DNA from 3 places in the Nocardiopsis sp. KDC1DS13DA1 genome. Region 1 is predicted to be linked to each of the others. Evidence: riboswitches for the same ligand, from Rfam matches in the RefSeq annotation. Region 1 holds a riboswitch; each other region holds the start of a gene.
What was found. Region 1 has a riboswitch for cobalamin ahead of ACTVAJ_RS22135 (energy-coupling factor ABC transporter permease). Riboswitches for the same ligand answer to the same signal wherever they lie in the genome.

Region 2: linked by a shared signal. The riboswitch ahead of metE (5-methyltetrahydropteroyltriglutamate--homocysteine S-methyltransferase) and the one ahead of ACTVAJ_RS22135 (energy-coupling factor ABC transporter permease) in region 1 are both predicted to bind cobalamin.
Region 3: linked by a shared signal. The riboswitch ahead of ACTVAJ_RS28455 (CoA-acylating methylmalonate-semialdehyde dehydrogenase) and the one ahead of ACTVAJ_RS22135 (energy-coupling factor ABC transporter permease) in region 1 are both predicted to bind cobalamin.

The regions. Positions count from the first base shown of each region.
Region 1 is NZ_JBVMUY010000033.1:125,460-134,572, forward strand. Features, by position in the region: gene cbiE (precorrin-6y C5,15-methyltransferase (decarboxylating) subunit CbiE) at 1-655, shown strand, start outside; gene cobM (precorrin-4 C(11)-methyltransferase) at 624-1,406, opposite strand; gene ACTVAJ_RS22115 (precorrin-2 C(20)-methyltransferase) at 1,391-2,896, opposite strand; gene ACTVAJ_RS22120 (precorrin-8X methylmutase) at 2,893-3,561, opposite strand; gene ACTVAJ_RS22125 (nitrite reductase) at 3,558-4,445, opposite strand; cobalamin riboswitch at 4,509-4,713, opposite strand; gene ACTVAJ_RS22130 (protein-L-isoaspartate(D-aspartate) O-methyltransferase) at 4,770-5,432, opposite strand; cobalamin riboswitch at 5,679-5,898, shown strand; gene ACTVAJ_RS22135 (energy-coupling factor ABC transporter permease) at 5,930-6,715, shown strand; gene ACTVAJ_RS22140 (energy-coupling factor ABC transporter substrate-binding protein) at 6,712-7,092, shown strand; gene cbiQ (cobalt ECF transporter T component CbiQ) at 7,100-7,840, shown strand; gene ACTVAJ_RS22150 (energy-coupling factor ABC transporter ATP-binding protein) at 7,876-8,784, shown strand.
Region 2 is NZ_JBVMUY010000030.1:127,249-137,825, forward strand. Features, by position in the region: gene ACTVAJ_RS19960 (YwqG family protein) at 1-387, shown strand, start outside; gene ACTVAJ_RS19965 (proteasome assembly chaperone family protein) at 777-1,703, shown strand; gene ACTVAJ_RS19970 (quinone-dependent dihydroorotate dehydrogenase) at 1,700-2,848, shown strand; gene ACTVAJ_RS19975 (polysaccharide deacetylase family protein) at 2,889-4,460, opposite strand; gene ACTVAJ_RS19980 (polysaccharide deacetylase family protein) at 4,585-6,108, opposite strand; cobalamin riboswitch at 6,395-6,606, shown strand; gene metE (5-methyltetrahydropteroyltriglutamate--homocysteine S-methyltransferase) at 6,752-9,034, shown strand; gene ACTVAJ_RS19990 (DUF3558 domain-containing protein) at 9,239-10,246, opposite strand.
Region 3 is NZ_JBVMUY010000052.1:96,566-107,142, reverse strand. Features, by position in the region: gene ACTVAJ_RS28480 (hypothetical protein) at 1-346, shown strand, start outside; gene ACTVAJ_RS28475 (hypothetical protein) at 557-991, opposite strand; gene mmsB (3-hydroxyisobutyrate dehydrogenase) at 1,137-2,096, opposite strand; gene ACTVAJ_RS28465 (enoyl-CoA hydratase/isomerase family protein) at 2,093-3,214, opposite strand; gene ACTVAJ_RS28460 (acyl-CoA dehydrogenase family protein) at 3,214-4,353, opposite strand; gene ACTVAJ_RS28455 (CoA-acylating methylmalonate-semialdehyde dehydrogenase) at 4,364-5,890, opposite strand; cobalamin riboswitch at 6,105-6,291, opposite strand; gene ACTVAJ_RS28450 (TetR/AcrR family transcriptional regulator) at 6,424-7,011, opposite strand; gene ACTVAJ_RS28445 (WD40/YVTN/BNR-like repeat-containing protein) at 7,445-8,548, shown strand; gene ACTVAJ_RS28440 (MoaD/ThiS family protein) at 8,550-8,834, shown strand; gene ACTVAJ_RS28435 (DUF418 domain-containing protein) at 8,974-10,110, opposite strand; gene ACTVAJ_RS28430 (sensor histidine kinase) at 10,255-10,577, shown strand, end outside.

The DNA.
Region 1 (9,113 bases):
GACCACCGCGCGCGACTGGCTGACGCACCCTCCCGGGTCGGCGCCCGCGCTGCACGTACTCGCCCTGGAGCTCGTCGGCCCGCCCGGGTACGGCCTGTTCGCGGGCCTGCCCGACGACGCCTTCGAGCACGACGGGCAGCTGACCAAGAGGGACCTGCGCGCCTCGGCGCTGGCCCGGCTGGCACCCGCGCCGGGCCAGCACCTGTGGGACGTGGGCGCGGGCGCGGGGTCGGTCGGCGTCGAGTGGATGCGCGCCCACCCCACCTGCGCCGCCACGGCGGTGGAGGCCAACGCCGAACGCGCCGCGCGGATCGGCCGGAACGCCGGCCGCCTCGGCGTCCCCGGCCTGCACGTGGTCACCGGCCGGGCGCCGGAGGCCCTGGCCGGGCTCGCCGCGCCCGACGCGGTGTTCGTCGGCGGCGGCGCGACCCGGCCGGGCGTGCTCGAAACCTGCCTGGGGGCGCTGCGGCCGGGCGGCCGGATCGTGGTGCACGGTGTGACGCTGGAGACCGAGCGGCTGCTCGCGGACGCCTACCGCAGCCGCGGAGGGGAGCTGACCCGGATCGCGGTCGAGGCCGCCGCGCCCATCGGCGCGTTCACCGGCTGGACGCCCGCCCGCACGGTCACCCAGTGGTCCCTGGTCCTCGGTCGCTGACCCGGGGGCGGGCCGGATCGTAGAGGAAGGACTCGCCGCCGGTCCGGGGATCGAGCGCCCGCCCCACGAGAATCACCGCCGCCTGCCGGAACCCGGCCTCCTCCACCGCGTCCGCGATGGTGGCGACCGTGCCGCGCAGCACCGACTCGCCCGGCTGGCTGGCCCGGTGGACGACCACGACCGGGCAGTCGGCCCCGTAGGACGGCTCGATCTCGGCCATCAGCTCCCGCACCCGCCTGATCGCCAGGTGCAGCACCAGCGTGGCCCGGGTTCGGGCGAACGCGGCCAGTGACTCCGTCTCCGGCATGGCGGTCGAACGGGCCCGGGTCCGGGTCAGCACCACCGACTGGGCCACCAGCGGCACGGTCAGCTCCCGTCCCGCCAGCGCCGAGGCCGCGGCGTAGGCGGGCACCCCGGGCGTGACGTCCCAGGGGACCCCGCGCGCGTCGAGCCGCCGGGTCTGTTCGGCCAGCGCCGAGTAGAGCGAGGGGTCGCCGGAGGTGAGCCGCACGACGTCCCGGCCCGCCGCGTGCGCGGTGACCAGGTGGTCGGTGATGCGGTCCAGGTCCAGGCCCTGGGTGTCGACCAGCTCGGCGCCGGGCGCGCAGTGGGCGAGGACCTGCGGGTCCAGGTACGTGCCGGGGTAGAGCACCGTGTCGGCCCCGGCGAGCATCCGCGTGGCGCGGACGGTCAGCAGGTCGGCGGCTCCGGGCCCCGCCCCCACGAAGTGCACGGTCACGGCCGCACCCACCTGGGGGTCCAGACGCGGCCCGCCCCGGAGACACGTGTTCCGGACGCGCCGACGATGAGCAGGCAGCGCATGTCCACGGCGGCCGGGTCGAGGGCGCCCAGGGTGGTCACGGTCAGGGACTCGCCGTCCCGGCCGACACTCCGGCCGACGACGACCACGGTGTCGGGCCCGCGGTGCTCCAGCAGGATCCGGCGGGCGGTCGCCACCTGCTCGGTCCGGGACCGGGACGCCGGGTTGTACACCGCCAGCGCCAGGTCGGCCTCGGCGACGGCGCGCAGCCGCCGCTCGATCACCTCCCACGGCTTGAGGCGGTCCGAGAGGCTCATCACCGCGAAGTCCCCGCCGATCGGCGCGCCCGCCCGGGCGGCGACCGCCTGGACGGCGCTGACCCCCGGCAGCACCCGGACGGGCACGTCGCGCAGGCCCGGTTCCTCGGCCGCCTCGAACACGGCGGTGGCCATGCCGAAGACACCGGCGTCCCCGCCGGAGACCACGGCGACGCGTTCGCCGCGCCTGGCCAGGTCGAGGGCGAGACGCGCGCGGTCGAGCTCGACGGTGTTGCCGGAGGAGTGCCGGGTGAGTCCGGGGCGCTGCGGCACCCGGTCGACGTAGGGGCCGTAGCCCACGACGTGGTCCACCTCGGCCAGCGCCGCGGACGCCTCGGCGGTCAGCCAGTGGTCGGGTCCCGGGCCCAGGCCCACGACCAGGAGTTCGGCCGCCGGTCCCGTGGGCTCGGCCTCCGGGCCCGTCCCCGCGCCGCCGCCGCGCGACCGCCTGCCGTTGCGGCTGTCCCCCGTGACCAGGACCAGCGAGAAGTAGGGCACCGTCGCCGGGTCGACCTCCGCGACCGGCAGCCGCCGCTCCCCCTCCATCGAGGCGCGCTCGACGTAGACCGCGTGCTCCAGCCGCCCGGCCGCCGCCAGGGCGCGTCGGATGGCGGGGAAGGTCCGGCCCAGTTTCATGATCACGGCCGCGTCGGTGTCGGCCAGACGCCGGGCCAGCTCCGGTTCGGGCAGGGTGCCGGGCAGCACGGTGAGCACGTCCGTCTGCCGGGCCAGCGGGGCGGACGCGGCGGCGGCGAACGCCGGGACCCCGGGCACGACCTCGGTCGCGTACCGCTCGGACAGCCGGTCGTGCATGTACATGAACGACCCGTAGAACAGCGGGTCGCCCTCGGACAGCAGGACGACGTCGCGGCCCGCGTCCAGGTGGGCGGCCAACCGCGCGGCGGAGGCCTCGTAGAAGTCGGCCAGCGCCCCGGCGTAACCGCCCGGGTGGTCGGTCGCGCCGGTGGTCACCGGGTAGGTGAGCTGTTCCTCGACCGCCGTGTCCGGGATCAGGTCCCGGGCGATGCGGCGGGCGTTGGACTCCTTGCCGACCCCGGCGTGGTAGGCGACCACGTCGGCTCCGGCGATGAGCCTGGCCGCCTTGAGGGTGATCAGCTCGGGGTCCCCGGGACCGACCCCGACGCCGTGGAAACGACCGGTCACCTCTCCTCCTCCTTGGCGAGTGCGTTCAGGGCCGAGGAGGTCATCGCGGAGCCTCCGCGGCGACCGCGGGTGGTCACGTAGGGGATGTCGACGCCGTGCCGGTCCGCGAACTCCGCCAGCGCCTGCTTGGACTCGGCCGCGCCGACGAAGCCGACCGGGCAGCCGACGATCGCGGCAGGGCGCGGGGCGCCGTCGACCAGCATCTCCAGCAGGTGGAACAGGGCGGTGGGCGCGTTGCCGACGGCGACCACGGCGCCGTCGAGCAGCGGCTCCCACAGGGACACCGCGGCCGCGGTACGGGTGGTGCCCCACTCCCGGGCGAGGGAGGGGACGCGCTCGTCGCCGAGCAGGCACAGCACCTCGTTGTCGCACGGCAGGCGGCTCGCGGTCACGCCGGCGGCCACCATGGTCGCGTCGCACAGGATCGGCGCACCGGCCCGGAGGGCGGAGCGCGCCGCCGGGACCAGGTCGGGGTGGACCACCAGGTCGTCGGCGAGGTCGACCTGGCCGGTGCCGTGGATCATCCGCACGGCGAGCCGTTCGGCGTTGGCGGGCAGGTGGTCGAGCCGGGCCTCCCGCCGGATGACGGCGAAGGAGTCGGCGTAGATCGCGGGTCCGTCGTCGACGTAGGCGTAGTGCCGGTTCGGCCGGCTCGGTGCGGTCACTGTTCCCCTCCCGGGATGAGGACGCCGCGCCAGGGCGTGACGACGAGTGCGTCGGACTTCGCGGCGGCCGCCTCCCCGGCGAGTGCCGCGACGGCGGAGCGGTCCAGGCCCGCCCCGGGGACGGGGACGTGCCGCCCGCCCCCGGCCAGCGGGCCGTACGGCAGCGGCGGTGCGGGGTCCGGCAGCCGGGGGTCCGGCGTGACCGGGTCGGTCAGCGGCGACGGGAGCTCGGCGACGTGCCAGGCCGCGGTGGGGCCGTCGCCGCGCCGCGCCAGGAACGCGTCGGCCCACCGGACGAGTACGTCGGCGGCCCCGTCGAGCGGGGTCAGCGGCCCCCAGCCCTCCCCGACCCTCAGTTGGGCGACGTGCCCGTCGAGGGCGACCAGCCCCAGGTCGCAGGAGCGCTCCAGCAGGTCGCCGCGGCCGTCGTCCAGGACGAACAGGAAGCGTCCGGGAAGGGCGGCGCGGCGGGGGTCGGCGCACAGCAGTGCGTCCAGCGCGGCGGCGAGGGGACGCAGGTCGGCCCGGCCGTCCGCCACCGCCCCCGAGGGGCCCGTGCGCGGGGAGACCATGATGTTGCGGACCAGTTCGTGCGTGCGCGAGGGCAGCAGGCCGGTCCCCTCCAGGGCCCGGAGCGCCTCGGGGGCCAGCCGCCCGTCACACCCGGGCAGGGCGCGCAGCTGCACGTTGGCCCGGCCGGTGACGTGGATCCGGCCGTCACCGTACTCTTCGGCCGCCTCGGCCAGGGCCGACAGCGAACGGACGGGAAGCCGGCCGCCGACCAGGCGGAGCCGGACCAGCAGACCGTCGTCCGCCGGCCAGGGGCGCAGCGCGCCGGGGCAGCGGTCACGCCGGGTACGGAGGGAGGGGGACGGGGAGTCCATCGGGGATGCGTGTGTCCTTCGGGTCGGGGACCCATGCGCGGGGTCCGCGGATGACCTGGCGGCCCTTCACCGCCAGTGCCAGCAGGTCTTCGGACTCGGGGTCGGCCGGAGCGGAGCGCCTTCCCGGAGCTGTGCTCCAGTGGCTGTCCCGGGAAGCGCCTCCCCGGAACGTGCCCGCCCGTCACCCTCACCGCTGCGCGTCAGTCCCGGACTCTCACCGGGTTCCCTGTTCCACGGGGTGGAGATTCACTGGCCCGACGAGGGTACCCCGCCCGCTCCGGAAGACCGGTCCGGGGCCCTGCACCCCGGCGGCGGCGGAGGGGGTCAGCCGTCCTCCCACCCCTCCGGGAGCGGGTAGCCGTGCTCGCCGTGCAGGCGGACGAACCGGGCACGGATCACCGAGGCGCGGCGCTCCAGCCCCCGGCCGGTGCGCTCGAACAGCACCACGTCCTCGTCCCCGCCGGTGCCGATCGGCTGCACCAGACGCCCTCCCACCGCCAGCTGGTCGACGAGCGGCGGGGGGACCCGGGGGTGGGCGGCCGAGACCAGGACGGCGTCGAAGGGCGCCTCGTCGGGCATCCCCAGCGTCCCGTCGCCCACGAACAGGGCGACGTTGGCCACACCCAGGCCGTCGAGCCGGGTCCGGACGCGCCCGACCATCCCGGGCCACAGGTCGACGCTCACCACCCGCGCCGCCAGCCGGGCCAGCAGGGCGGTCTGGAAGCCGGAGCCCGTCCCGACCTCCAGCACACTCTCGTCCCCGGTCAGCCCCAGGGCCTCGATCATCGCGGCCGACAGGGACGGCTGCGTGGTGACCTGTCCGTGCCCGATGGGCAGGGGACGGTCCTGGTAGGCCTGCTCCCGCTGGGCGGCCGGGACGAACCGGGCGCGCGGAACTTTGGCGAACGCGGCGAGCACGCGTTCGTCGCGCACACCCGTCGCCCGCACCGCGCGGACCAGGTCCTCCGGGGTGGCACTCCACCGCACCTGAACCGCTCCCCCTCTCAGGGAACGAGTGCCGGGGCCGACCCCAGCGCCGGCGCGGGGCCCCAGGGCGGTCGCGCCGGGGAGGGACGGTCGCCTGTCGACACACAGCCTAGTACCGACGGCGGATGTCGCGCGGCGACTCACCACCAGTTCAGCGGGGGTCCGGAGCCGTGGAACGCGCCCGTCGCGCGTGGTTCCGGGCGGGTCCGGCGCCCCCGCCCTTATTGCCAAACCCCGGGTCCGGGCATACGTTCAGGGGGCCGTGGTGTTCGGGAAGTCCGGTGCGAATCCGGCGCGGCCCTCGCCACTGTGTACGGGAAGCCCTCGCGTCCCGCGTGCGACCGGATCCGTCCGGCGGCGCGGCCACACGCCACTGGGTCAGCACCTCACCGGTGCCGACCTGGGAAGGCGGACGCGGGGGCGGTGACCCGGCAGCCAGGAGACCGGCCACGGCGCTGATGACCGCCCACGAGGTGCTGGAGATTGGTCCCCCACATATGCATATACCCGAAGGCCTGCTGCCCCCGCTGCACGCCGCCGCCTGGACGGCGGCCGCGACACCGTTCATCGTCCACGGCGTCCGCTCACTCACCCGCGAGGTCCGCGCCAACCCCGACGCCAAGCTGCTGCTGGGCGCCTCCGGCGCCTTCTGCTTCGTCCTCTCGGCACTGAAGATCCCCTCGGCGACCGGGACCAGCTCCCATCCCGTGGGGGTCGGCCTGGGATCGGTGCTCTTCCGACCGCCGGTCATGGCGGTCCTGGGCACCGTCACCCTGCTCTTCCAGGCCCTGCTGCTCGCGCACGGCGGGCTGTCCACCCTCGGAGCCAACGCCTTCTCGCTCGCGGTGGTCGGGCCGTGGGTGGCCTACGGAGCGTTCCGGCTCCTGCGTTCGGCCACCGCCCGGCTGTCCGAGGGACTGTCGGTCTCGGTGTCGGTGTTCGCGGCGGCGTTCTCGGCCAGCCTGGGCACCTACACCGTCACCAGTCTCCAGCTGGCCCTGGCGCACCCGGATCCGGAGAGCGGGATCCTGGGCGCGTTCGTCAAGTACGCGACGATCTTCTCCCTCACCCAGATCCCGATCGCGGTCATCGAGGGCCTGGTCACCGTGGCGGTGGTCCGGATCCTCACCTCGGTGAGCCGCGGCGACCTGGTCCGGCTCGGGGTCCTGCGCGCGTCCGCCGCGCCCCCGTCAGCGGCACGGGCCGAGTCCCCGTCAGGGGAGCGGAGCACGGCCGCTCCCGCCGCCACCGCCGAGGACCGGGAGAAGGGGACCACCGAATGAGCGACCCGAACAAGCCCCGCGCGTGGGTGACCTGGCTGCTGCTGGGCGCCGTGGCCGTGGTGGCGGTGCTGCCGTTGCTGACGGGGGCCGCCGACCACCTGGAGGAGCCGTTCGCCGGAGCCGACGGTGAGGCCGAGAGCCTGGTGAACGAACTGAACCCCGAGTACGAGCCGTGGCTGTCGCCCGTGGTCGAGCTGCCCTCGGGGGAGGTCGAGTCCGGGCTGTTCGCCCTCCAGGCGGCGATCGGCGCCGGAATCGTCGGCTACGCCCTCGGAGTGGCCCGCACACGGTCCCGGCTCCGGCCCCAGGAAGGGCCCGCCGCCGTCGGAACCGGAACCGGATCCCCGGAGCCGGGCGCCGACGCCTCCGACGGCTGACCCCCCCGTGACACCGATCGACACCGCCGCCTACCGGAGCCGGTGGCGGCGGTACCACCCCGCCGTCAAGGCGGTCCTCTGCGGCGGGCTGCTGGGGTGCGCCCTGCTGCTGCCGCCGTGGCCGGGCGCCGCGCTGGTGGTGGCGGCCACCCTGGCGGCGGCGTTCGCCGCCCGTGTCCCCCCGGGACTGCTGGCACGCGTGGCGGCCGCGCCGCTACTGTTCGTCGCCACCAGTGCGGCTCCCCTCCTGGTCACGGTGGGCGGTCCGGAGACGCTGGGCTGGGCCGAGGGCGGGGCGGCCCGGGCCGCCGAGGTCATGGCGCGCGCGTCCGCCGCGGTCGGCACCCAGCTCCTGTTCGTGCTGACCACCCCCGTGGCCGACCTGCTCGCCCGACTGGCCCGGACCCGGCTGCCGACCGCCCTGGTCGAGGTGGTCGCCCTGACCTACCAGATGCTGATGGTGCTGCTCCAGACCGCCCAGCGGGTCGCGTCCGGTCAGGCGGGGCGGCTCGGCTACCACTCCCGGCGGGTCGGGGTCCGCTCGGCGGGGGCGCTGGGCGGGGTGCTCCTCGTCCGCTCCCTCGACCGGGCGCGGCGGCTCCAGGAGGGGCTGGCCTGCCGCGGGTACACGGGGCGGCTCACCGTCCAGGTCGCCCAACAGCGGGTCCGGCCGGTGGAACTGGCCGCGGCCGCAGCTCCGCCGCTGCTGGTGGCCGCCCTCTCCCTCGCCCACGCGGTCCTGCTGTGAGCAGCGGACCCGCCGACGATCTCCAGGAGACACGCATGCGCGCCCGACCTCCGGGGCCCGACCCCCGTGCCGCCGCGGCGGCCGATCCCGCGCCCTTGGGCCACGACGGCACGCCCGTCCTGGCCGGACGGGGGCTGCACTACGACTACGAGGACACCGGTTCCGCGGTGTCCGGGGTGGACGTGCGGATCCACCCCGGCGGGCTGTTGGCGGTGCTGGGCCCCAACGGCGGCGGCAAGACCACCCTGCTGCGCCTGCTGGCGGGCAGCCTGGCCCCCACCCGGGGATCGGTGCTGCTGGACGGTGAACCGCTGCCGCGCGGTCGGCGCGGACGCGACCGGTTGCGCCGCCGGGTGCAGATGGTCTTCCAGGACCCCGACGACCAGTTGTTCTCCGCCACCGTCGGCCAGGACGTCTCGTTCGGTCCCCTCAACCTCGACCTGCCCGCCGACCGGGTCCGCGAACGGGTGGACTGGGCGTTGGCCGCGCTCGGCATCACCGGGCTCGCCGACCGCCCCACCCACCTGCTCTCCTACGGTCAGCGCAAGCGGGTGGTGCTGGCGGGGGCGATGGCGATGCGCCCCGACGTGCTGATCCTGGACGAGCCCACGGCGGGCCTGGACCCGGAGGGGGTGGTGGAGCTGGTGTCCACCCTGGACGCCCTGCGGGCACGGGGCACCACGCTGGTGGTGTCCACGCACGACGTGGACCTGGTGCACGGCTGGGCGGACCGGGCACTGGTCCTGGACCGGACGGTACTGGCGGCGGGTCCGGCCGGGGAGGTGCTGGGCGACACCGCCCTGCTGGCCCGGGCCCGGCTGCGTCCCGCCTGGGGGCCGCTGGTGGGGCGCGCCCTGCGCGCGCACGGGCTGCTGCCCGACGGCGCAGCCGACCCGGTCGCCCCCGAGGACCTGGCCCGCATCCTCGGGGATCCGGACCGGTGAGCGCTCCCCGTCCCGTCCCGCGCGGCCGGATCACGGGGACCGGAGGGCCGGGCAGGTGATCCGCACCGCCCGCCGAGGTCGGCGACGGAGTCCGCGCGGGACGCGGCGGGAGGTTCGACCGTGCGCTCGCACGCCCCCGGGACGGCGCCGCCGGCCGGACCGTCCGCCGACACGGACGTGAACGCCTCTGCGGACCGGTGCACGTCAACCCCGAGAAACCCGGCACCACCCCCACCCGAGGCAGCGGTGCGCCCAAGGGTGCAACGCTCGCATCACCGCGGCGGAACGCGGGAGCGCGGCCCCACCCCCGGCGGGGCACACCGGTAGCG
Region 2 (10,577 bases), on a different contig from region 1:
GCGGACCGGGGCGCGTGGCGGGCGGCCGGCGTCGCGGTGGACGACTGCTACGCGACCGCCCCGCAGTCGTTCTACACCGACCAGCTGTCCATGGCCCCGGGCTGGAAGGTCGGTGGCTGGCCCCCGTGGGGCCGCACCGATCCCGTCGCCCGGTTCTGCGTCCACTGCGGCGCCGCGATGCGCCCGCTGCTGACCATCGCCTCGAGCGAATGGGACGGCGGCACGGGGAGTTGGGTCCCGTACGAGGATCAGTCCTCCATCGGGCCCGTCTACGGCGGGAAGACGAACTCGCCCGGGGTCGTGGTCGGCAGCTGGGACCACCTGCAGATCTACGTCTGCCCGAATGCCCCGGACTGGGGTCACGGCCACACCGACCTGATCCAGTGAGCCGTTGCTGAGCGGTCCCCGGACTCCGGGCAGGTCATGACCCGGGTCCGCCACGTGCCACGGAAGCCGGGTTCCGTGGCACGGCCACCGCCCGGTGGTGCGGAGCGCGGTTTCCGGGAACGCCGCCCCGAACCGCGTGGCGCTCCGGGTACCTCGCCCCGGATCAGCCGCGGGCCGGTATGGCCGTCGTCACCCCGGCCGGAGAGAACGGCCACGGCCCACTTCCACAGGATGCGGGTCGGTATTGTGGAAAAGCGGGACAGACCCACCCACGCGGTGCGCGGGCAGGTCCGTCCCCGTGGGCCGCGCGGCACCGCGGCGGCCGAGGCCCAGGCCGCCGACCGGGCGCCGCCCCCTGCGATCCCGACCACTTTGGAGACGAGAACCCGGTGCGTGAACCCGCTGATCTGTACGAACTCCATCCCGGTTTCGACGACGTCGCCGGCCTGGCGATGCTCGTCTGTCTGGACGGCTTCGTCGACGCCGGTCACGCCGGGCGCCAGCTGGCCTCGGCGCTCTTCGACCGGTTCACCGCGGAGGAGATCGCGACCTTCGACACCGACCGGCTCGTGGACTACCGGTCCCGCCGCCCGACGATGACCTTCGTCGAGAGCGCCTGGACCGACTACGCCGCCCCCAAACTGGCCCTCTACCGGATGCACGACGAGGAGGGCGCCCCCTTCCTGGTCCTGCACGGCCCCGAACCCGACCGTGAGTGGGAGCTGTTCGCCTCGGCGGTCGGCACCCTGATCGACCACTTCCGTGTCACGCTCTCCGTCAGCGCCAACGGCATCCCCATGGCCGTTCCGCACACCCGGCCGGTCACGGTCACCCCGCACTCCACCCGGCCCGAACTGGTCGGGGACCACACCCCGTGGATCGGCCGGGTCGAGGTCCCCGGCAGCGCCGTGTCGCTGCTGGAGTACCGCCTGGGCCAGGTCGGCCACGACTTCGTCGGCTACGCCGTCCACGTCCCCAGCTACCTCGCCCAGTCCGAGTACCCCCGCGCGGCCCTCGCCGCGGTGGACCACGTCTCCGGGGCGACCGGACTGGCCCTGCCCACGAGCGGGTTGGAGGACGTGGCCGGAAGCACCGACGTCGACATCGCCGAACAGGTGGCGGCCTCCGAGGACGTCCAGCGTGTCGTGGCCAACCTGGAACGGCAGTACGACGACATCATGTCCTCACGGGTCGACAGCGAGGAGCGGCCCACGCTCCCGCTCGCCGACGACGAGGGCGGACTGCCCACCGCCGACGAACTCGGCGCGGAACTCGAACGCTTCCTCGCAGAGCGCGAGGGCGACGGAAACGGATGACCGTGTTCTACCAAGTGCTCTTCAGCTCGGTCCTGCGTCACATGGACGCGGAGAAGGCCCACCAGCTGAGCTTCGCCGCGCTGCGCGGCGCGGCCGCCGTCCCCGGAGTCGCCGCGGCCATGGGCCGGGTCCTGGGCCCGCGCGAGCCCGAACTGACCGTGCACGCCCTGGGCCGGGAGTTCCCCGGCCCGCTGGGCATGGCCGCCGGGTTCGACAAGAACGCGGAGAGCCCGCACGGCCTGGCCGCGCTCGGCTTCGGGTTCGTCGAGATCGGCACGGTCACCGCCCAGCCCCAGCCCGGCAACCCGAAGCCGCGCCTGTTCCGCCTGGTCGGGGACCGCGCCATCGTCAACCGGATGGGCTTCAACAACGAGGGCTCGGCCCTGGTCGCCGAGCGCCTGCACCACCAGCGGTCCGCCGGACGTCCGGTCCTGGGCGTCAACATCGGCAAGACCAAGGTGACGCCGGAGGAGGACGCACCGGCCGACTACGCGACCAGCGCCCGTCGCCTGGCCCCGTACGCCGACTACATGGTGGTCAACGTCAGTTCGCCGAACACCCCGGGGCTGCGCAACCTCCAGGGCGTCGAACAGTTGCGTCCGCTGCTGGCGGCCGTGCGCGCGGCCCTGGTCGAGGCCGGGTACCCGCACCTGCCGCTGCTGGTGAAGATCGCCCCCGACCTCGCCGACGAGGACGTCGACGCGGTCGCCGACCTCGCCCTGGCCGAGGGGCTGGACGGCATCATCGCCACCAACACCACCATCTCCCGCGAGGGGCTCGCCGCCTCCGACGAGGAGGTCGCCGCGGCCGGTGCCGGCGGACTCTCCGGCGCCCCGCTCAAGGACCGCTCGCTGGAGGTGCTGCGCCGACTGCGGTCCCGCGTGGGCGACCGCGTCACCCTGGTGGCCGTCGGCGGCATCGAGACCGCCGAGGACGCCTGGGCGCGCATCCGCTCCGGTGCCACCCTGGTCCAGGGCTACACCGGCCTGATCTACGGCGGTCCGCTGTGGCCGCGCCGCGTCCACCGGGGCCTGGCCCGGCTCGTCCGCGAGGCCGGGTACGCCTCGGTCGGTGACGCCGTGGGAGCCGACGCCCCGCCACCGGGACTGTCCGTGGTGGGCGAGGACGTCGAAACCGCCTCCTGACCTCTCCGGGCGGCAAGTCCCCCGGTCCCTCCCGGGCGGCTCAGGACCCCGGGGCCTCGCCCCCCGTCCCGGGCACCCGGGCGCCGACCGGGTAGGACTCCCCGGGCTCCGGGTCGCCGATCACCTGCGTGACCGTCGCGAACACGAAACCGTCCGCGCGCAGCCGCTCGACGATCTCCGGGACCGCGGCCACGGTCGGCGGCAGGGTGTCGTGCAGCAGTACCACCGAGTCCCGCTCAGCCGGGCCCCGCCCCGCCGCCTCCACCACGTGGTCCGTGATCTCGTTCGGTGCGAGGCCCTGCCAGTCCTCGCTGTCCAGGTTCCACAGGACCTGGGCCATCCCCTGGTCGCCGATCTCGCCGAGGACCTCCGGCGAGCTGTCGCCGAAGGGCGGTCGGAACAGCCGCACCGTGTGTCCGGTGTGCCTGCTGACGATCGCGCTCACCGCCGCCACCTGCCCGGGCAGGTCGGCCACGGGCATGTCCGGCATGTGCTCGTGCTGGTCGTTGTGGCTGGCGATCTCGTGCCCCTCGGCGTAGGCGCGCCGGTAGTCGGCGGGACGGGTCAGCGCCGGGTCGGCGTTGAGGAAGAAGGTCGCCCTCACCCCCTCCTCCGCGAGCAGGTCGAGCAGCGGCGCGGTGGTCTCGGCCGGGCCGTCGTCGAAGGTCAGCGCGACACACCGGACCCCCTCCTCGTGGCAGTCGACGTCCTCGTCCCCGGCGGGGACCTCCCCGGGCACGGCGGGCCGGGGGTCGGGGGTCGGGCCCGCCTCGGGCACGGCGTAGTCCGGCTCCTCCCGCAGCGAGGCCGCGCGGGCGCGCTCGCCCAGGTCGGACAGGAGGGGCCCGGCCTCGGCGGAGTCGACCACCACGGCGACGCGGCCGGGGGAGGAGTCCGGCGGATGGCCCTCGCGGATCGGGGAGAGGTGCCCGTCGTCGAACTCCACGACCAGGTCGCCGTCGGCGTTGAAGCCGAGGGAGTCGTAGCTGGCCCGGATCGGGAAGAGGCTCCCGGTGTCGACGTCGGGGCGGTCGGCCAGGTCCGCGCGGACGATCCCGTTCAGCTCCGCGAGCGCCTCCTGCCCGGCGAGCAGCTCCGAGGAGTAGCGGGTCAGCCCGGTCGCGGAGTCGTACCAGTACGTCTCGTAGCCCTGCCGCAGCCCGTGCAGGTCCTCCTCGGTGCGGGTCAGGCGCACACCCAGTACGCCGTCACCGGCGGCGGTGACCTCCCAGCCGACGGTCAGGGACACCGGGTCCCGGCTGGCCCCCCGGAAGTCGAGCACCTCCCGGTCCACGAGTGCGGCGAGCCCGTCGGCGAACTCCGGGGCACCCTCGAACTCCGGGTAGGCGACGGTGATGTCCAGGCCCCCGGGGATGTGGGGATGGCCGCCGTAGTCGGCGGCGTCACCGGTCCACTCGGTGACCGTCCCCCCGGGTTCGTCCAGCACCATGGTGATCCGGTCGGCGGAATCCGCGTCCACGGTGGCCGTTCCGCACGCGGTGGCGGTCAGCGCCAGCGCGACGGCCGCGGCGCCGGACCGGCGCAGGCCGTCCCCCGCGGTGCCCGGAGGGTGGACGCTCTGCTGTTGACGCGCTCGGATCGACGGCTCCACCGGACTTCCTCACCCCTGCCGTACGGTTGGCGGCTGACGGGAGCAAGATAGGTGACCTGGACCACGCGCCCGGGGCGATGGCCACATGTGGCCATCGCCCCGGGCGCGTCCGGCGGCGGGAGCGTCAGTCCCCGACCGGCCCGTCCTGCTGTTCTCCGTCGGTCTCCCGGGCGTCGGTCCCGTCCTCGGGGGCCTCCTCCTCGGGGTGGCCGTCGTGGTAGGCCGATCCGGGGGTCGTGGTCCCGAGCAACTGGGAGACGGTCACCATCGTGTAACCCCGTGCGTCGAGTTCGCGGATGATGCCGTGGGAGGCGTCGACGGTGGTGTCGTGGATGTCGTGCATGAGGATGATCGCGCCGTCCGACGCCCCGCCCAGCGCGCGGCCGGAGACCACGGAGGCGTTCCGGTCCCTCCAGTCGTTGGTGTCCACGCTCCACAGGATCTGGGCGAGCCCCATGTCCTCGGTCACGGAGTCGACGCCCTCGTCGGTGGCGCCGTAGGGCGGGCGCATCAGGTCCATGGTGTAGCCGGTCTCGCGGTACACCTGGGCCTGGACCGTCTCCAGTTCGGCCCGGACCGCCCCCTGCCCCATCGCGGACAGGTCCGGGTGGTTCAGGGTGTGGTTGGCGATCTCGTGCCCCTCGGCGTAGGCGCGCCGCACCGTCCGGGGGTGCTCCAGGACCGGGACGCCGGTCACGAAGAAGGTGGCGCGGGCGTCGTACTCGGCCAGCGTGTCCAGCAGTTCGGGGGTGCGTCCGCCGGGGCCGTCGTCGTAGGTCAGGGCCACGCACCGGGTGTCGGGGTCGGAGCAGTCCACCGCGTCGTCGACGGGGGAGACCAGCCCCGGCCGCTCCCCGGTGGTCCCGTCCTTGTCCGCCTCGGGCGGGCCCGACACGGAGAAGGCCTCCACACCGACGGTCGCGGCGTCACGCGCTCGCACACCCAGGTCCGAGAGGAGCGGCTCGGCCTCCTCCCGGCCGACGACCACGTGCACGGGGCCCTCGTCGACGGCGGCGACCTGTCCGGTGTCGAACTCCACGACCAGGTCGCCGTCGGGGTTGAAGCCCACCGAGTCGTAGAGCGCCGCGACGGGGAGGACGGACGGACCGTCGACGGTGTCCGGGCTCCCCTCCCTGACCAGCGCGTTGAGCCGCTCCAGCTCGTCCTGTCCCGCGATCAGCTCGTTGGACCCGTGCGTCAGGCCGGTGTCGGCCTCGTACCAGTAGGTGCTGTGGCACTCACGGGAGCCCTCGGAGTCGGTTTCGGTGCTGGTCATGCGCACGCCGACCGTGTCGTCGTTGGCCGCGGTCAGGCCCCACTCCGCGGTGTAGGCCGCCGCACCGGGGTTGGCCGCCTCGAAGGCGGCCACGTCGGTGTCGAGGGTGCGGGAGAGGAAGTCGCTCAGCGGTTCGGCGTCGGGCAGGGCGGGATAGGTCACGTCCGCGGAGACGCCGCCGTCGTAGGGCAGCGTCTCCTCCGTCACGTCGACCACGTCGGCGGGATCGACCACCGTCAGCCGGTCGGGTTCTCCGGTCGCGGGAGGTGCGGTGCTCTCCTCCGACCCGTGCGCGGCGTTCTCCGCGGGGTCGGGGCCGGGCAGTACGCCGGATTGGGTGACGAGCAACACCAGCCCAGCCAGCACCGCCATCGCGACCGCAACCGTGACGAGGGGGCGTCGGGTTGCGAGGGTCCGTGGGGACTGCTTCTTCACCAGGGGTTCTCCACGTTCATCGTCAGACGAACGTTCGCGGGGACGGCGGGGGAGGGCCGACCCCACGTAACGCTTATGTCGGGTATGACGCGCGCCACGAGGCTGGGGTTCGCGGTGGGGGTGGCGCGCGGGAATGGGGTTCGCACGCCGGGTGCAGGGGCGCGAGGGGGGCCTCCCTATACTTGCAGGCGTGGAAGGTACGCGCTCCACTTCCGGGCCGGGTGTCACCGGTTCGGAGTGTGGTTCGCGTCGCGAGAGGGAACCCGGTGGGAATCCGGGACTGCCCCGCAGCGGTATGTGGGAACGACAGTCGCCAGAAGCACTGGTAATCCGGTCGGTTCGGTCGGAATCTGGGAAGCGGCGGCCAGTAGGTCGTCGGTGCGCGCACCGACGGTGCCCACGAGTCCGAAGACCTGCCTCCACCCGGCGGCGCACCCGTGCCGTCGGTGGTCCCGTGCCCCGAGGGAGGGCCGAGGGCGGTGACGGACGGGTACGCGCCCCGGGCGCGTACTCCGCGTAGCCGTACCCTCCTCATGCCCTCGTGGCCGGAACCTGGCTTTCGACGAGGGAGAGAAGCTTCATGACCACGCCACCGGCCGGGACGTCGGCTGTGCGCTCCACCGTGCACGGCTATCCGAGGATCGGCCCGCACCGTGAACTCAAGCGCGCCAGCGAGTCCTACTGGAAGGGCCGCACGAGCGCCCGGGAACTGGACGCCGTCGCCGCCGACCTGCGCGAGGGCGTCTACGCCCAACTGCGCGAGGCGGGCGTCGACGACCTGCCCTCCAACACGTTCTCCCACTACGACCACATGCTCGACACGGCGGTCCTCTTCGACCTGGTGCCCTCCAGGTTCGCCTCCCCGGCGGCCGCGGAGGACCGCGACGAGGAGATGCGCCGCTACTTCGCGCTCGCCCGGGGCGAGCAGGGCGCGCCGCCGCTGGAGATGACCAAGTGGTTCGACACCAACTACCACTACCTCGTCCCCGAACTCTCCCCGAGCACCCGTCCCCGCCTCGTCGGTGACAAGCCGGTCGCCGAGTTCCGCGAGGCCGCGGCGGCGGGCTACCACACCCGCCCGGTCCTGGTCGGGCCGCTGACCTTCCTCCTGCTGGCCAAGGCAGCCGACGACGCCCCCGAGGGGTGGGCGCCGATCGATCTGCTCGACCAGCTCCTGGACGCCTACGGCCGCCTCCTGGCCGACCTCAGGGCTGCCGGGGCCACCGAGGTGCAGCTGGACGAACCGATCCTGGCCACCGACGAGGGCCGCGCCGCCGTCGACCGTCTGGAGCGCGTCTACCAGCGTCTGGGCGGCCTCACCGACCGTCCCTCCCTGCTGGTCTCGACCTACTTCGGCTCCATCGGCGCCGCCGCGCTGCGCGTGCTCAAGGAGTCCCCGGTCGAGGCGGTGGGTCTGGACCTGGTGACCGACGCCGAGGGCGTCGACGACCTGGTCAGGGTCTCCGGCCTGGGTTCGACGCGCCTCGTCGCCGGTGTCGTCGGGGGCCGCAACGTCTGGCGGACCGACATCCCCTCCGCCGCGGCCACGCTCGGTACCCTGCTCGCCCTCGCCGACGAGCTGACCGTGAGCACCTCCTGCTCGCTGCTGCACGTGCCGATCGACCTGGACTCCGAGACCTCCCTCGACCCCGAGCTGCGCGCGGCCCTGGCCTTCGCCAAGCAGAAGGCCGAGGAGGTCGCGCTGCTGGGCCGCGTCCTGTCCGAGGGAACCGGTGCCGAGTACGCGGCCGAGGGGACGGACGGCGCCGACCCGGCCTTCACCGACGCCCGGGTGCGCGCCCGCCTCGACGCGCTCGGCCCGGAGGCCTCCGAGCGCCCGCAGGACCGGGGCTCCGCCACGGACACGCCGTTGACCACGACCACGATCGGTTCCTTCCCCCAGACCGCCGAGCTGCGGCGGGCGCGCGCCGCCCACCGCAGGGGCGATCTGGGAGAGGAGGACTACCACCGGATCCTCCGCGAGGAGATCGACCGTGTGATCGCGCTCCAGGAGGAGATCGGTCTGGACGTGCTCGTCCACGGTGAGCCCGAGCGCAACGACATGGTGCAGTACTTCGCCGAGCAGCTGCGGGGCTACGCCACCACGGAGAACGGGTGGGTGCAGTCCTACGGTTCGCGCTGTGTGCGTCCCCCGATCCTGTACGGGGACGTCTCGCGTCCCGAGCCGATGACGGTCGGGTGGATCACCTACGCCCAGTCACGCACCCGGAAACCGGTCAAGGGCATGCTGACCGGCCCGGTGACCATGCTCGCCTGGTCGTTCGTGCGCACCGACCAGCCGCTGGGCGACACCGCCCGACAGGTCGCACTCGCCCTGCGGGACGAGATCGCCGACCTGGAGCGTGCGGGCATCCGCCACATCCAGGTGGACGAGGCGGCGCTGCGGGAGCTGCTGCCGCTGCGTGAGGAGCTGCGGGGGGCCTACCTGGACTGGGCCGTGGGCTCGTTCCGACTGGCCACCTCCGGGGTCGCGCCGACCACGACCATCCACACGCACATGTGCTACTCCGAGTTCGGCCTGATCGTCGGTGGGATCGAGGCGCTCGACGCCGACGTCACCAGCGTCGAGGCGGCGCGTTCGCGGATGGAGCTGGTGGAGGACCTCGGCCGCCGCGGTTACAAGCGGGGGATCGGCCCGGGTGTGTACGACATCCACTCGCCGCGGGTGCCCTCCGTGGAGGAGATCGAGGAGTCGCTGCGCCTGGCGGTCGCGCACATCGACGCGGGCGGCCTGTGGGTCAACCCGGACTGCGGCCTGAAGACGCGCGGGTACGCCGAGACCGAACAGGCCCTGCGCAACATGGTCGAGGCGGCCGCGCGGGTGCGCGCCGACCTGCCCTAGCGCGCTTGTGAGGCCGCACGGGCAGTGAGGGGCGTACCGGGTTCTGCGGGAGGAGCCGAGCCGCCGGCGAGGAACGAGCCGGGCGGAAGCGAGGACGAAGAACCCGGTTCTCCACGCACCGAGCCCCGACGCGAGGTGACGAGCGCACAGAGGACAGGGGGCCGCGGCCGGTCGCCGCGGCCCCCTGCCGTGTCCGGGACGGGATCAGCTGCCCACGAGGGCGAGCGCCTCGGCGCCGACGTTGAGCATGATGTCCTCGGTGTTGTCCGGCAGCACCAGGTCCTCGGTGTCTCCCTCGGAGAGGAACGACGGGCTGACCTGGTACTCGATCCGGATGTTGAGGTTGGCGGAACGGATCAGCAGGACGGCCTGGGGAACCTCGTCACCCACGTAGTCGTAGCGGGTGACGACGTACTGCGCCTGGTCGCCGAGGTCGACCTCGCGGTTGTCCTCGACGCCGTCCGCGATGTAGAGCGAGTAGTCGGTCGCTCCGGTGACGTCCTCCACGGCCGAGCCGAAGTCCTCGGTGGCCTGCTCGACGGAGTCGGAGGCCGAGAACGGCACCGAGTAGGTCAGGCGCAGGGAGGCGTAGTCCTCGGAGTTGTTGCCCTCCGGGGCCTCGGCCAGCGTGCTGGAGCACCGGGAGGTGGCGTCCTGGACGGACTTCTCGCCCTCCTCGGTGAGCAGGAAGTCGGCGTGCACCTGCTCGGTGAAGGCCGCGCACGGCTCGGTGGGAACCCCGTAGGGCGGTTCACCGGCCGGCCCGGCGTTCGGGTCGGGGGCGGGCCCACCGGTCGGGTCGGTGCTCTCCCCGGCGGCCTCGGACGGATCGGTGTTCGGAGGGGGTGTGGGGGAGCCGTTGGTCATGACCGTGACCAGTACCGCGATCACCAGGACGACGATCACGACGCCGCCCACGATGACCACCCACAGGCCGGCCTTGCCGCCGCTCTTGGGGGGCTGGGGCGGAACGAAGCCCGGCCCACCCGGCCCACCCGGCCCACCGGGGCCGTAGGGCGGCTGGGCGCCCCCGTACATCGGCTGCTCGCCACCGGGGTAACCGGGGCCGAAGCCGGGCTGGCCACCGGTACCGGGGTCGCCGTAGGGCCCGCCCTGAGGAGGCTGGGGCTGGCCGTAGGGCGGCTGGGCCCCGTGTTCCCCGCCACCGTAGGGGTTCTGGGGTGGCTGGTTGTAAGGTCCGTTTTCGCTCATGGCTCCCCTCGCCCGGTGGTGTGCTGTGTCGGTGGCGCCCGAGAGCGCCGCTGGGTTCGCGGGTCCGCCGCGGTCCCGGGCCGCCGAAAGTGTGGGGCGGTGACCGTGGAACCGCGGGGGTGAGCCGCCCGATCGTGCCGACCCGTGGGCGAGGACGGATGGCGCGGAACGGAGGATCCCCGGTGTCGTGAGGAGGCCCCTGGTGCCGGGCCGTGCTCCGGGGTCGGATGTGGCACGGTCGTCCCCGCAGGCCAGGGCCGGGACGTGTTGCATCCTAGCTGCGGTGGGTACCCGGGTGGCAGGCGGGATACCGGACAGGTGGGTGAATCGT
Region 3 (10,577 bases), on a different contig from region 1:
CTTCTCCGTCGTGGTCGCCTTCACCGCCGTCGGGTTGGTCGCCGCATGGGGCGAGACCCTCCCCCGGTGGATCCCCGGCATCGGCGGCCGGAGGGTGCCCGCTCCCGCCGCCGTCATCCCGGCCGCGCTCGGATCGACCGTGCTGACGGTGATGTGGAGCGCCGTGTGGATCACGGGACTGTTCGGAGTCACCGTCCAGGGGGATCCGCTGCCGGGCGACTCCCCCACGGTGGAGCTGACCGGCCTGCCGTTGGCCGCGTTCTACGCCGCCTATCTGCCGCTCCTGTTGTGGGGTCCCCTCCTGGGCGCGGTCACCGTCGCCTACTGGCGGCGCCGGTCGGCGTGATCCCCGGCGGGCCCGGCCCCGGCCCGGCCGATCCCGGATGATCCGGGTCTCCCGAGCGTTCCGGGGCGGGCGGCGGCCGTGCGCGCCGCGCGGGAGAGGAACCCCGAACAGTGGCGGGCTACCGGAAGGGGACCGGACCTGGTGGGTGGGCGACCGGGTGACCCGCCGCCGCGTGGGCGACGTCGTCGCCGCCCGCCGCCGCGCCCGGCGTCAGCCGACGGAGCTCTCCGTGGTGTGGAACCACTCCTTGGCGCCCTGACCCTCGACGAGGATCACGACGACGACCAACAGGACGATGCCCAGGACCGCGTTCTGCCCCGTCAGCAGGTTCAGGACGGCGCTCACGAGACCGATCCCGACCAGCAGGCGCAGGAGCGTCTGCGTCCTGGCGCCTCCCCGACCCATGGTCACCAGCACGTAGCCCTCGAAGGCGACCATCGCTGCTCCGATGGCCATGAACAGTGCGACGGCTCCGTAGGGCATCCCGGCCTCGGCCTCCAGAGCGTTCTGGAGACGTCGGTCGCCCGACGCCGCGGCCAGTCCCAGCGTCGCGACACCGTAGACGAGGACGGCCAGGACCACTCTGACGGCGAGGATGACCCGGACCGCCTTGAGGCTTCCGGGCATGGGGAGCAGGGGGGTCATGGAGCTCACTCTCACGGGAGATGACGTTGCACCCGTTTGGACACTCCCCGTGTGTCTACCGTTCCGTAAAGTTCGCCCCTCCGCCGACACGGCGGAACGCCCCCGCGCGCCGAGCACGCGGAGGCGTTCGTGGACCCCGGTCCGGTCAGGAACCGCCGGTCGGCGCACCCTCCGGGCCGCCGTCCGCCCCGGCGACGTCCGACTGACCGGAGCGCTCGCGGATGGCGTTGACGATCGCGGAGAAGTCCCGCTCGGTCTCCAGCCCCTCGGCGAAGGCCGAGTAGATCCGGGCCGCGTGCAGCCCGATCTCGGCCTCCACCCCCGTGTCGCGCAGCGCGTTGGCCGCCAGGCCCAGGTCCTTGGCCATCAGCGACGCGGCGAACCCGGGCAGGTAGTCCCGGTTGGCCGGGCTGGTCGGGACCGGCCCCGGCACCGGGCAGTTGGTGGTCAGCGACCAGCACTGGCCGGACGCGGTCGAGACCACGTCGTACAGCGCCTGGTGGGTGAGCCCCAGCCGCTCGCCGAGCACGAACGCCTCGCTGACCGCGATCATCGACGCGCCCAGCACCATGTTGTTGCAGATCTTCGCGGCCTGCCCGCCGCCGGGCCCGCCGCAGTGGACCACCTTGCGGCCCATCGCCGACAGCAGTGACTCCACGTCGGTGAAGTCGGCGCCCTCCGCCCCCACCATGAAGGTGAGCGTCGCGGCGGTCGCGCCCACGACCCCGCCCGAGACCGGGGCGTCCACGGCGCGGTGACCGGCGGCGACGGCCTCGGCGTTGGCGGCGCGGGCGTCGGCCACGTCCACGGTCGAGCAGTCGACGAAGAGCGTCCCGGGGCGGGCGGCGGCCAGCAGCCCCGCGTCCCCGTCGGCGCCCAGGTAGGCGGCGAGCAGGTGTCGGCCGCTCGGCAGCATCGTGACGACCACGTCGGCCTTGGCGACCGCGTCCACCGCGCTGTCGGCGACGCGGACGCCCGCCTCGGCGGCCTTGGCGAGGGCCTCGGGCACCAGGTCGAACCCGGTGACCGTGTGCCCGGCGGTCACGAGGTTGGCGGCCATCGGCCCACCCATGTTGCCCAGTCCGACGAACGCGACGGCGGTCATGCGCGGCTCCCCTCGTCGATGAGTCCCAGTGGTCCGTCCGGCGCGGCCGTGAAGAACCGCGCCACGTGGCTGTCGGACACCTCCGCCAGCCGGTCCGGCGTCCACGTCGGGTTCCGGTCCTTGTCGATCACCTGCGCACGCACGCCCTCGACCAGGTCGGGTGAGGACAGCAGGGCGCACGAGACCCGGTACTCCTGTTCCAGGACCGCCTCCAGCGTGGGCAGTTCCCGGGCCCGGCGCAGCGCCGCGAGGGCGACCTTCACCGAGGTGGGCGACTTGCTCTCGATGACGTCGGCGGCGCGCGCGGCGTCCTTGTCACCGTGGGAGCGCAGCCGGTCGACGATCTCCTCGGCGGTGTCGGCGGAGTAGCAGGCGTCGATCCAGTGCCGGGAACCGGCCAGGTCACCGGCCGGGGCGGTCTCGGCGAACCGGCCGACGGCGTCGGCGACGTCCCCGGCGGAGGCGGCCTTGGTGAGCGCGTCGGCCAGGTCGGCCAGCCGCTCGGACGGGACGAAGTGGTCGGCGAACCCGGTGTACACGGCGTCCCCGGCGCCGACCGAGCCGGCGGTCAGGGCCAGGTGCGTACCGGTCTCCCCGGGGGCCCTGGACAGGAGGAAGGTACCGCCGACGTCGGGCACGAACCCGATGGTGGCCTCGGGCATGCCGACGGTGGAGCGCTCGGTGACCACGCGGACGCTCCCGTGCGCGGACACCCCCACCCCGCCGCCCATGACGACGCCGTCCATGAAGGCGACGTAGGGCTTGGTGAACCGGGCGATGTGGGCGTTGAGCAGGTACTCGTCGCGCCAGAAGGCGGCGGCCTCGCGGCCGTCCGCCCTGGCGCTGGCCTGGATGGAGCGGATGTCGCCGCCCGCGCACAGGCCGCGCTCCCCCGCCCCGTCGATGAGCACGGCGGCCACGGTGTCGTCGCCCTCCCACGCGGTGAGGGCGGCCTCGGCGTCCCGCACCATGGCGTGGTTGAGGGCGTTGATCGCGCGGGGCCGGTTCAGGGTGAGTCGGCCGAGCCCGCCCTCGACGCGCGCCAGAACCTCGGCGTCGGGCGGGGTGGGCGGTGCGGCTCCGGTGGACGTGGCGGCGGGTCCGGGTGTCTGGGACATCAGGCGGCCCCGGTGAGTCCGCGAGCGATGATCAGGCTCATGATCTCGTTGGTTCCTTCCAGGATTCGGTGCACCCGCAGGTCGCGGACGATCTTCTCAATCCCGTACTCGGTCAGGTACCCGTACCCCCCGTGCAGCTGGAGGGCCTCGTCGGCGACGGTGTACCCGGCTTCGGTGGCGAACCGCTTGGCCATGGCGCACAGCTGCTGCGCCTCGGGGTCTCCCGCGTCCAGGGCGGCGGCGGCCCGCCACAGCAGGGAGCGGGCGGCCTCCAGCTCCGTGGCCATCTCGGCGAGCCGGAACCGCAGCGCCTGGGCGTTGATCAGCGGTGATCCGAACGCCTCCCGGTCGGCCAGGTAGGCGGTGCTGGCCTCCAGGGCGGCCCGGCCCCCGCCGAGCGAGCAGGCGGCGATCCCGAGCCGGCCGCCGTTGAGGCCGTGCATCGCGATCCGGAACCCGTCGCCCTCCTCCCCCAGACGGCGGTCGGCGGGGACGCGGACGCCGTCCAGGATCACCTGGCGGGTGGGCTGGGCGTTCCAGCCCATCTTGGTCTCGTTGGCGCCGAAGGACAGTCCCGGGTCGTCGCGGTGGACGACGAACGCGGACACGCCGGAGGACCCGGTGTCCCCGGTCCGGGCCATGACCAGGTACACCTCCGAGGCGCCCGCGCCGGAGATGAACTGCTTGGTGCCGGTGATGACGTAGTGGTCGCCGTCGCGCTCGGCGCGCGTGCCGAGCGCGGCGGCGTCGGAGCCGGCGCCGGGTTCGGTGAGGCAGTAGCTGCCCAGGGTCTGGGCGGAGCAGAGGTCGGGCAGCCAGCGGGCCCGCTGCTCGTCGGAGCCGTAGCGGTCGACCATCCAGGCGACCATGTTGTGGATGGACAGGTACCCGGCGATGGACGGGCAGCCGGTGGCCAGGGCCTCGAAGACGATGGCGCCGTCGAGGCGGGTCAGGCCGGAGCCCCCGGAGCCCTCGCCGACGTACACGCCGCCCAGGCCGAGTTCGGCGGCCTTGCGGAGCACGTCCACGGGGAAGTGCTTGGCCTGGTCCCACTCGACGGCGTGCGGCGCGAGGTGCTCGCGGGCGAAGTCGCGGGCGGTCTCGGCCAGGATGAGCTGGTCCTCGGTGAGTGTGTTCAACTGCGGCCGCCTAGCGCATGACCGGGATCGTGAAGCTGGCGCCCTCCTTGGCCCCGGAGGGCCAGCGGGAGGTGACGGTCTTGGTCCGCGTGTGGAAGCGGATCGAGTCGGGGCCGTGCTGGTTGAGGTCGCCGAACCCGGACCGCTTCCAGCCGCCGAACGTGTGGTAGGCGACGGGGACCGGGATGGGCACGTTGACGCCGACCATGCCGGTGTTGACGCGCTGGGAGAAGTCGCGGGCGGTGTCGCCGTCACGGGTGAAGATCGCGACGCCGTTGCCGTACTCGTGCTCGCTGGGCAGGCGCAGGGCCTCCTCGTAGGTGTCCGCGCGCACGACGGAGAGCACGGGGCCGAAGATCTCCTCGCGGTAGATCCGCATGTCGGTGGTCACCCGGTCGAAGAGGCTGGGGCCGGTGAAGAACCCGTCCTCGTACCCGGGGACGGTGTGCCCGCGCCCGTCCACGACCAGTTCCGCGCCCTCCTCGACACCGAGGTCCACGTAGTTCTCGACCCGCTCCAGGGCCTCGCGCGTGACGAGCGGTCCGAAGTCGGCGTCGGGGTCGTGCGAGGGACCGACCCGGAGCGTCCCGATGCGCTCGGTGAGTCGGGCGACCAGCGCGTCGGCGGTCTCCTGTCCGACCGGGACGGCCACGGACACGGCCATGCAGCGCTCGCCCGCGGATCCGTAACCGGCGCCGAGCAGGGCGTCCACGACCTGGTCGAGGTCGGCGTCGGGCATGACGATCATGTGGTTCTTGGCCCCGCCGAAGCACTGGGCCCGCTTACCGTGCGCGGTCGCGGTCGTGTAGACGTACTCGGCGATGGGGGTGGAGCCGACGAACCCGACTGCGGCCACGCGGGGGTCGGTGAGCAGGGTGTCGACGGTCTCCTTGCCGCCGTTGACGACGTTGAGCACACCCGGCGGCAGCCCCGCCTCCAGGAAGAGTTCGGCGAGGCGGAGCGGGACGGAGGGGTCGCGCTCGGAGGGCTTGAGGATGAACGCGTTGCCGCAGGCGAGGGAGGGGGCGGCCTTCCAGAGCGGGATCATCGCGGGGAAGTTGAACGGGGTGATGCCCGCGACGACGCCCAGCGGCTGGCGGAGGGAGTGGACGTCGATCCCGGTCCCGGCGTTGTCGGTGAACTCGCCCTTGATCAGGTGCGGGATCCCGGCGGCGAACTCGACCACCTCCAGTCCTCGCTGGATGTCGCCGTGCGCGTCGGGGACGGTCTTGCCGTGCTCGGCGGACAGGAGCCGGGCGAGGGTCTCGCGCTCGCCCTCGACCAGTTGGAGGAAGCGCAGGAGGACGCGGGCGCGGCGCTGGGGGTTCCAGGCGGCCCACTCGGCCTGGGCGGCCTCGGCGTCGGCGATGACGGCCTCGGTCTCGGCCCGGTCCGCGAGGGGGACGCGGGCCTGGACGGTGCCGTTGTTGGGGTCGTGGACGTCGCCGAAGGCACCCGACCGCCCGGGGACGTGCTTTCCATGTACGAAGTGCGTGAGTTCGCGGGGCTCGTTGGGTTCGTGGTTCTCACTGACCATGGCGCACCAGCTCTCGTCTGGAGGTGGAGCGGGGCACGGGGGCACGGGGAACGGGGCCGCGATGGTGCGCGGCCGGCCGGGCGGCCCGTGGTGTCGGGTCGCCGGGTTCAGCGGTCGTGCCCGATCGCGGGCCCGGGCGGTGTTCCGTGCCCGGACCGGGTCGCGTGGGCACGTACCGGTGCCATGCGTGCTCGCTCCATCCTCGTGGATCACACGGTTGTCGACAGCCGCGGCCGGTATCCTGACTCCCGGATCAGCGCGCTCTCCCCGCCTTCCCGGCTGACGCCAGTGGCATCACCTGGGAGAGCACTTCCCGGACACAGTGGCGGGACCGTGCTGGACTCTCACCGGCTTCCCTGCACCGCGGCTCTGTGACGCCCACCATATAGTTGGACGTCCAAGTAAATCCAGAGCCCCATGAGTGTGACCCGGGCCACACGAGTGGACGGTGGTGCGGATGGGACCGGACCCCGACGGCCCGGGACGGCGGGAACACGGCCGGGCACGCGCCTGCGCACCCCCACCCGGAAGTGCTACCGGTCCAGTCCGGCGAGGAGCTCGTGGGCCTCGTCCAGGTGGGCGGGGACGGCCTCCGGCGCCCCCGAGAGGCGCATCGCGGTGAGCTCGCAGGCCATCGCGACGTGCGCGGCCAGGACGGCGACGACCTCCGTCGTGCCGGTCTCCACGAGCGCGTTCGCCAGCTTGTCGGCCCGGCACTGCCGCACCAGGAGGTAGCGGGACCTGAGCTCCCCGCTCTCGCGCAGCAGCCGCATCAGCACCGCGGCGTGGTCGGACGACAGACCGGCGTGCGGCCGGGCACCCGCCTCGCGCAGGAGCGCGACCGCGGCGCCGAGATCGTCCCCCACCGGCGTGGACGCCTTCTCCCGCACGTGGGCGCACGCACGGTCGGCCTCGTCCGCGTCGTCGGCGAACAGGACCTGTTGTTTGTCCCCGAAGTACCGGAAGAAGGTGGTACGCCCCACCTCAGCACGTTCGGCGATCTCAGCGACGGTGACGTTGTCGAATCCGCGCTCGGCGAAGAGCTGGAAGGCTGCCGACACGATCAACGCGCGGGCCTTGCGCCGTTTACGGGCGTGGAGGGTGTCCGGGGGGTGGTGCATGAGGCGACCCTATCGAGTGGGAACCCGGCTCTCCGTGAGACGCGGGACCATAAGGACTCTGGTCCCGAAACGCTTCGTGGGCACCGGGGTAGCGGGAAGTCGTTCGGCCGATCTGGTTGCGGACACGGGCGTCGGGCTCGACCGGGGGCCCCACGCGCATGTTCCGGTTGGCCCGGAATTTTATTGCAGAACCGGCGCCGGATGACAACCGCCTTCCGGACGCCGGCCGACGCCGACGTGGAATGTGGTTCCCCACTCACGAAGGTTATGCCACCAGCTGACAGGCCATTCTGCCAGGCGACCGAAATTCTACGCCCAACATAATGGTTAAGTCTCCTAACCGTAGTGGTGTGCGACAGTTCGCACGGCCTCCCGCCGAATGACACCACCCTGTGCCACAGTGGGAGACCTGGCTCACACCCTGGAGTTGGTTATGGCGTACCTCCTGGTCATCGGCACGCGCAAGGGGCTCTTCACCGCGGGGAGCGAGGATCGGCGGACCTGGGAGGTGACCGGCCCCCACCGGCTCGACTCGGCCGACTACGCGAGTATGAGCTCGGTGTACGCCGTCGGGGTCGACCCCCGCTCCGGCCGCATCCTCGCCGGGGCCGAGAGCTCGCACTTCGGCCCGAGTGTCTGGTACAGCGACGACAACGGAGCGTCGTGGCACGAACCGGACACCGCCCCCATCGCCTTCCCCGAGGACACCGACGCCTCGTTCACCCGCGTCTGGCAGTTCGCCTTCGGCTCCGAGCCCGACACGGTGTACGCGGGGGTCGAGCCGCACGCCCTCTTCCGGTCGACGGACGGAGGGCTGAGTTTCACACTGGTGCGCCCCCTCTGGGACCACCCCCACCGCACGGACTGGTTCCCCGGCGCGGGCGGTGGCGCGATCCACACCATCCTGCCGGGACTGCTGGGCTCCGGCGGGCGCTCCCCGGAGGCGATGACCGTCGCCATGTCCACCGGCGGCGTCTACCAGACCCGCGACGCCGGGGCGACCTGGGCACCCGCCAACAAGGGCGTCTCGGCCGTGTTCCTCCCGGACGAGGAACCCGAGTTCGGCCAGTGCGTGCACAAGGTCGCGGCCGCGCCGGACGGGGTCCTCTACCTCCAGAACCACCACGGGGTCTACCGCAGCGCCGACCCCGCCGGGCAGGGGTGGACGTCCATCGAGGGGGGCCTGCCCTCCAACTTCGGGTTCGCCGTGGTCGCGCACCCGGGTCGGCCGGACACCGCGCTCACCTTCCCGGTGCTCAGCCAGGAGGTGCACCTGCCGCCCGGCAACCGCCTGGGCGTCTACCGGACGGACGACGGCGGCGACGGCTGGCGTCCGTTCACCGAGGGCCTGCCGCAGGGCCCCTACTTCGGGATCGTCCTGCGCGACGCGGCCTGCACGGACGGCGCGGACGTACCGGGGTTCTACTTCGGCACCCGGACGGGCGACGTCTACGCCGCCACGGACGACGGGGACCGCTGGCACCAGGTGGCCGCCCACCTGCCCGACGTCCTGTGCGTGCGCGCCGTGGAGGTGTGAGATGCGCGTGACCGTCCACCTGCCGGGTCTGCTGCGGGCCGACGCGGAGGGCGCCGCCCACGTCCCGGTCGTGGTCGCCGACGGCACCGGGTTGCGGGGAGTGCTGGACGCCCTGGCCGACCGGCACCCGGGTCTGGACCGGCGGATCCGCGACGAGCGGGGCGCGCTCCGCCGGTACGTGAACGTGTTCGTCGACGGGGACGAGTGCCGGGGCATCGGCGGCCTGGAGGCGCCGGTCCCCGACGGGGCCGACGTCCGGCTCCTGCCCTCGGTGGCGGGCGGCTGAGCGGTGCCCTCCCGGGCCTGTGCTCCGCCTCGGCCCGGGTGCGAACGCCCCGAGGACGAGGAGCCCCCGTCCTCGCCCGCCACCACCGCCGACGGACGCCCGACGGCGCGGTGGCCGTGTGAGGAGCCCCGTCGGCGCCCTACCGCATCGGCATCGGCCGGAGGTGGGTGAGACTGCGCCAGACCCACTCCAGCGGGCCGAGTCGGAACCGGCGCGTCCAGAGCCGGGCGACGACGGCCATGAGGACGAAGTAGGCGGTGGCGATCGCGTACTGGCCGAGGAGGGTGATCCCGCCCTCGAAGGGGGACATGGACAGGAGGAACACGGCCGTACTGCCCAGGTACACGGTCAGCGTCATCCGGCCCAGCGGGGCGAACGCGCCCAGGACCCGCGAGGCGGCGCGCCCCCGGCCGACCAGCCACCAGACCAGCCCCAGGTAGAACAGGGCACCGCCGATCCCCGAGAGGGAGCCGCCCAGGGAGCCGAGCGCGTCCGAGCCCGGGTGCGTGACCGGCATACCGTCGGCCCCCAGGTGGACGGGGACGCCGTCGGCGTCCACCTCCATCGGGAACAGCAGGTCGGCGGCGAACATGGTGGCCAGACCGACCGCCTGGCCCGCGAGCCCCGACCAGACCATCCGGACCGGCAGCCGGGAGGGCCCACCCCGGTTCCCCGGAGCGAGCTCGGGGCGGCGGGCCAACCACACGCCGACGCAGAAGAACGCGAGGGTCTGCGGCACCAGGGCGACCAGGATCCACTCCCCGCCCCTCGGCACCAGCAGCTCCACCCCGGGCGCCACCGCGAACAGGGCGACGGCGGCGACGAGCGGACGGTACCGGGCCCCGGCCAGCAGGAGCGGCATCAGCGGGGCCAGGACGATCGCGGTGATCGCGTAGTGGGTGAGGATGTCGCCGTCGAACACGAGCAGGTGCGGTACGCCGAAGAGCAGGCCGAGCACGGCGTACCGGCGGAGCATCACCGCCATGGGCCGCTGTCCGCGCCGGGTAGCGCCGCGCCACGCGAACACGGTGCCCACGCCGAGCAGCACCATGAGCATGGCCCTGGCCTTGCCCGACATCAGGAGTGTGGCACCGGTGTCGACGACGCTGGTGAGCGCGGACACCGGCACGGCTCCGACGCGCTCGGCGGCGAACACGACGGCCGTCACGTTCATCATGACGACACCGATCATCGCGAGCCCCCGGGCGACGTCGAGGAAGGCCACCCGGGGAGCGGGCGGCGCCTGGGGCTCGGGGCGGGCATGGACTTCGGTCACGGTTTCCCCTCCTTGGTGGGCACCCGTCAACCCTCGCCCCCGAACCTCCCGGCGCACATCGACCGATCCGCCGACCCCCGCGGCACACCGTCTCCTCCTTTCGGTCGAGGCCGAGGGGACACCATGCGGCCTAGCCTGATCACCATGGCGCTGAACAGGGCGTTCGCCCGCATCACCGGACACCTCTCACACGTCGACGGCGGACTGCCCAGACCCGTCGCGTGGGCCGCGGCGGCCCTGTTGCTCCTGGCCTGGTCACTCGACCTCGTCGGCACCGTCCGGTCCTTCCACGTCCCCGGGGACTGGGCCGGTCCGCCCGACACGACCCTCTACGTCCTGCCGCTGGCGTCCGGAACCGTGCTCGTCCTCCTCTGCCTGGTCGGGCTCCTACCGCGCACCCGGGCGACCGCGACCGCGTTCCTCGGTCTGGGCGGCGCCCTGGCGGTGACGGCGGTGTCCGCGGCCCT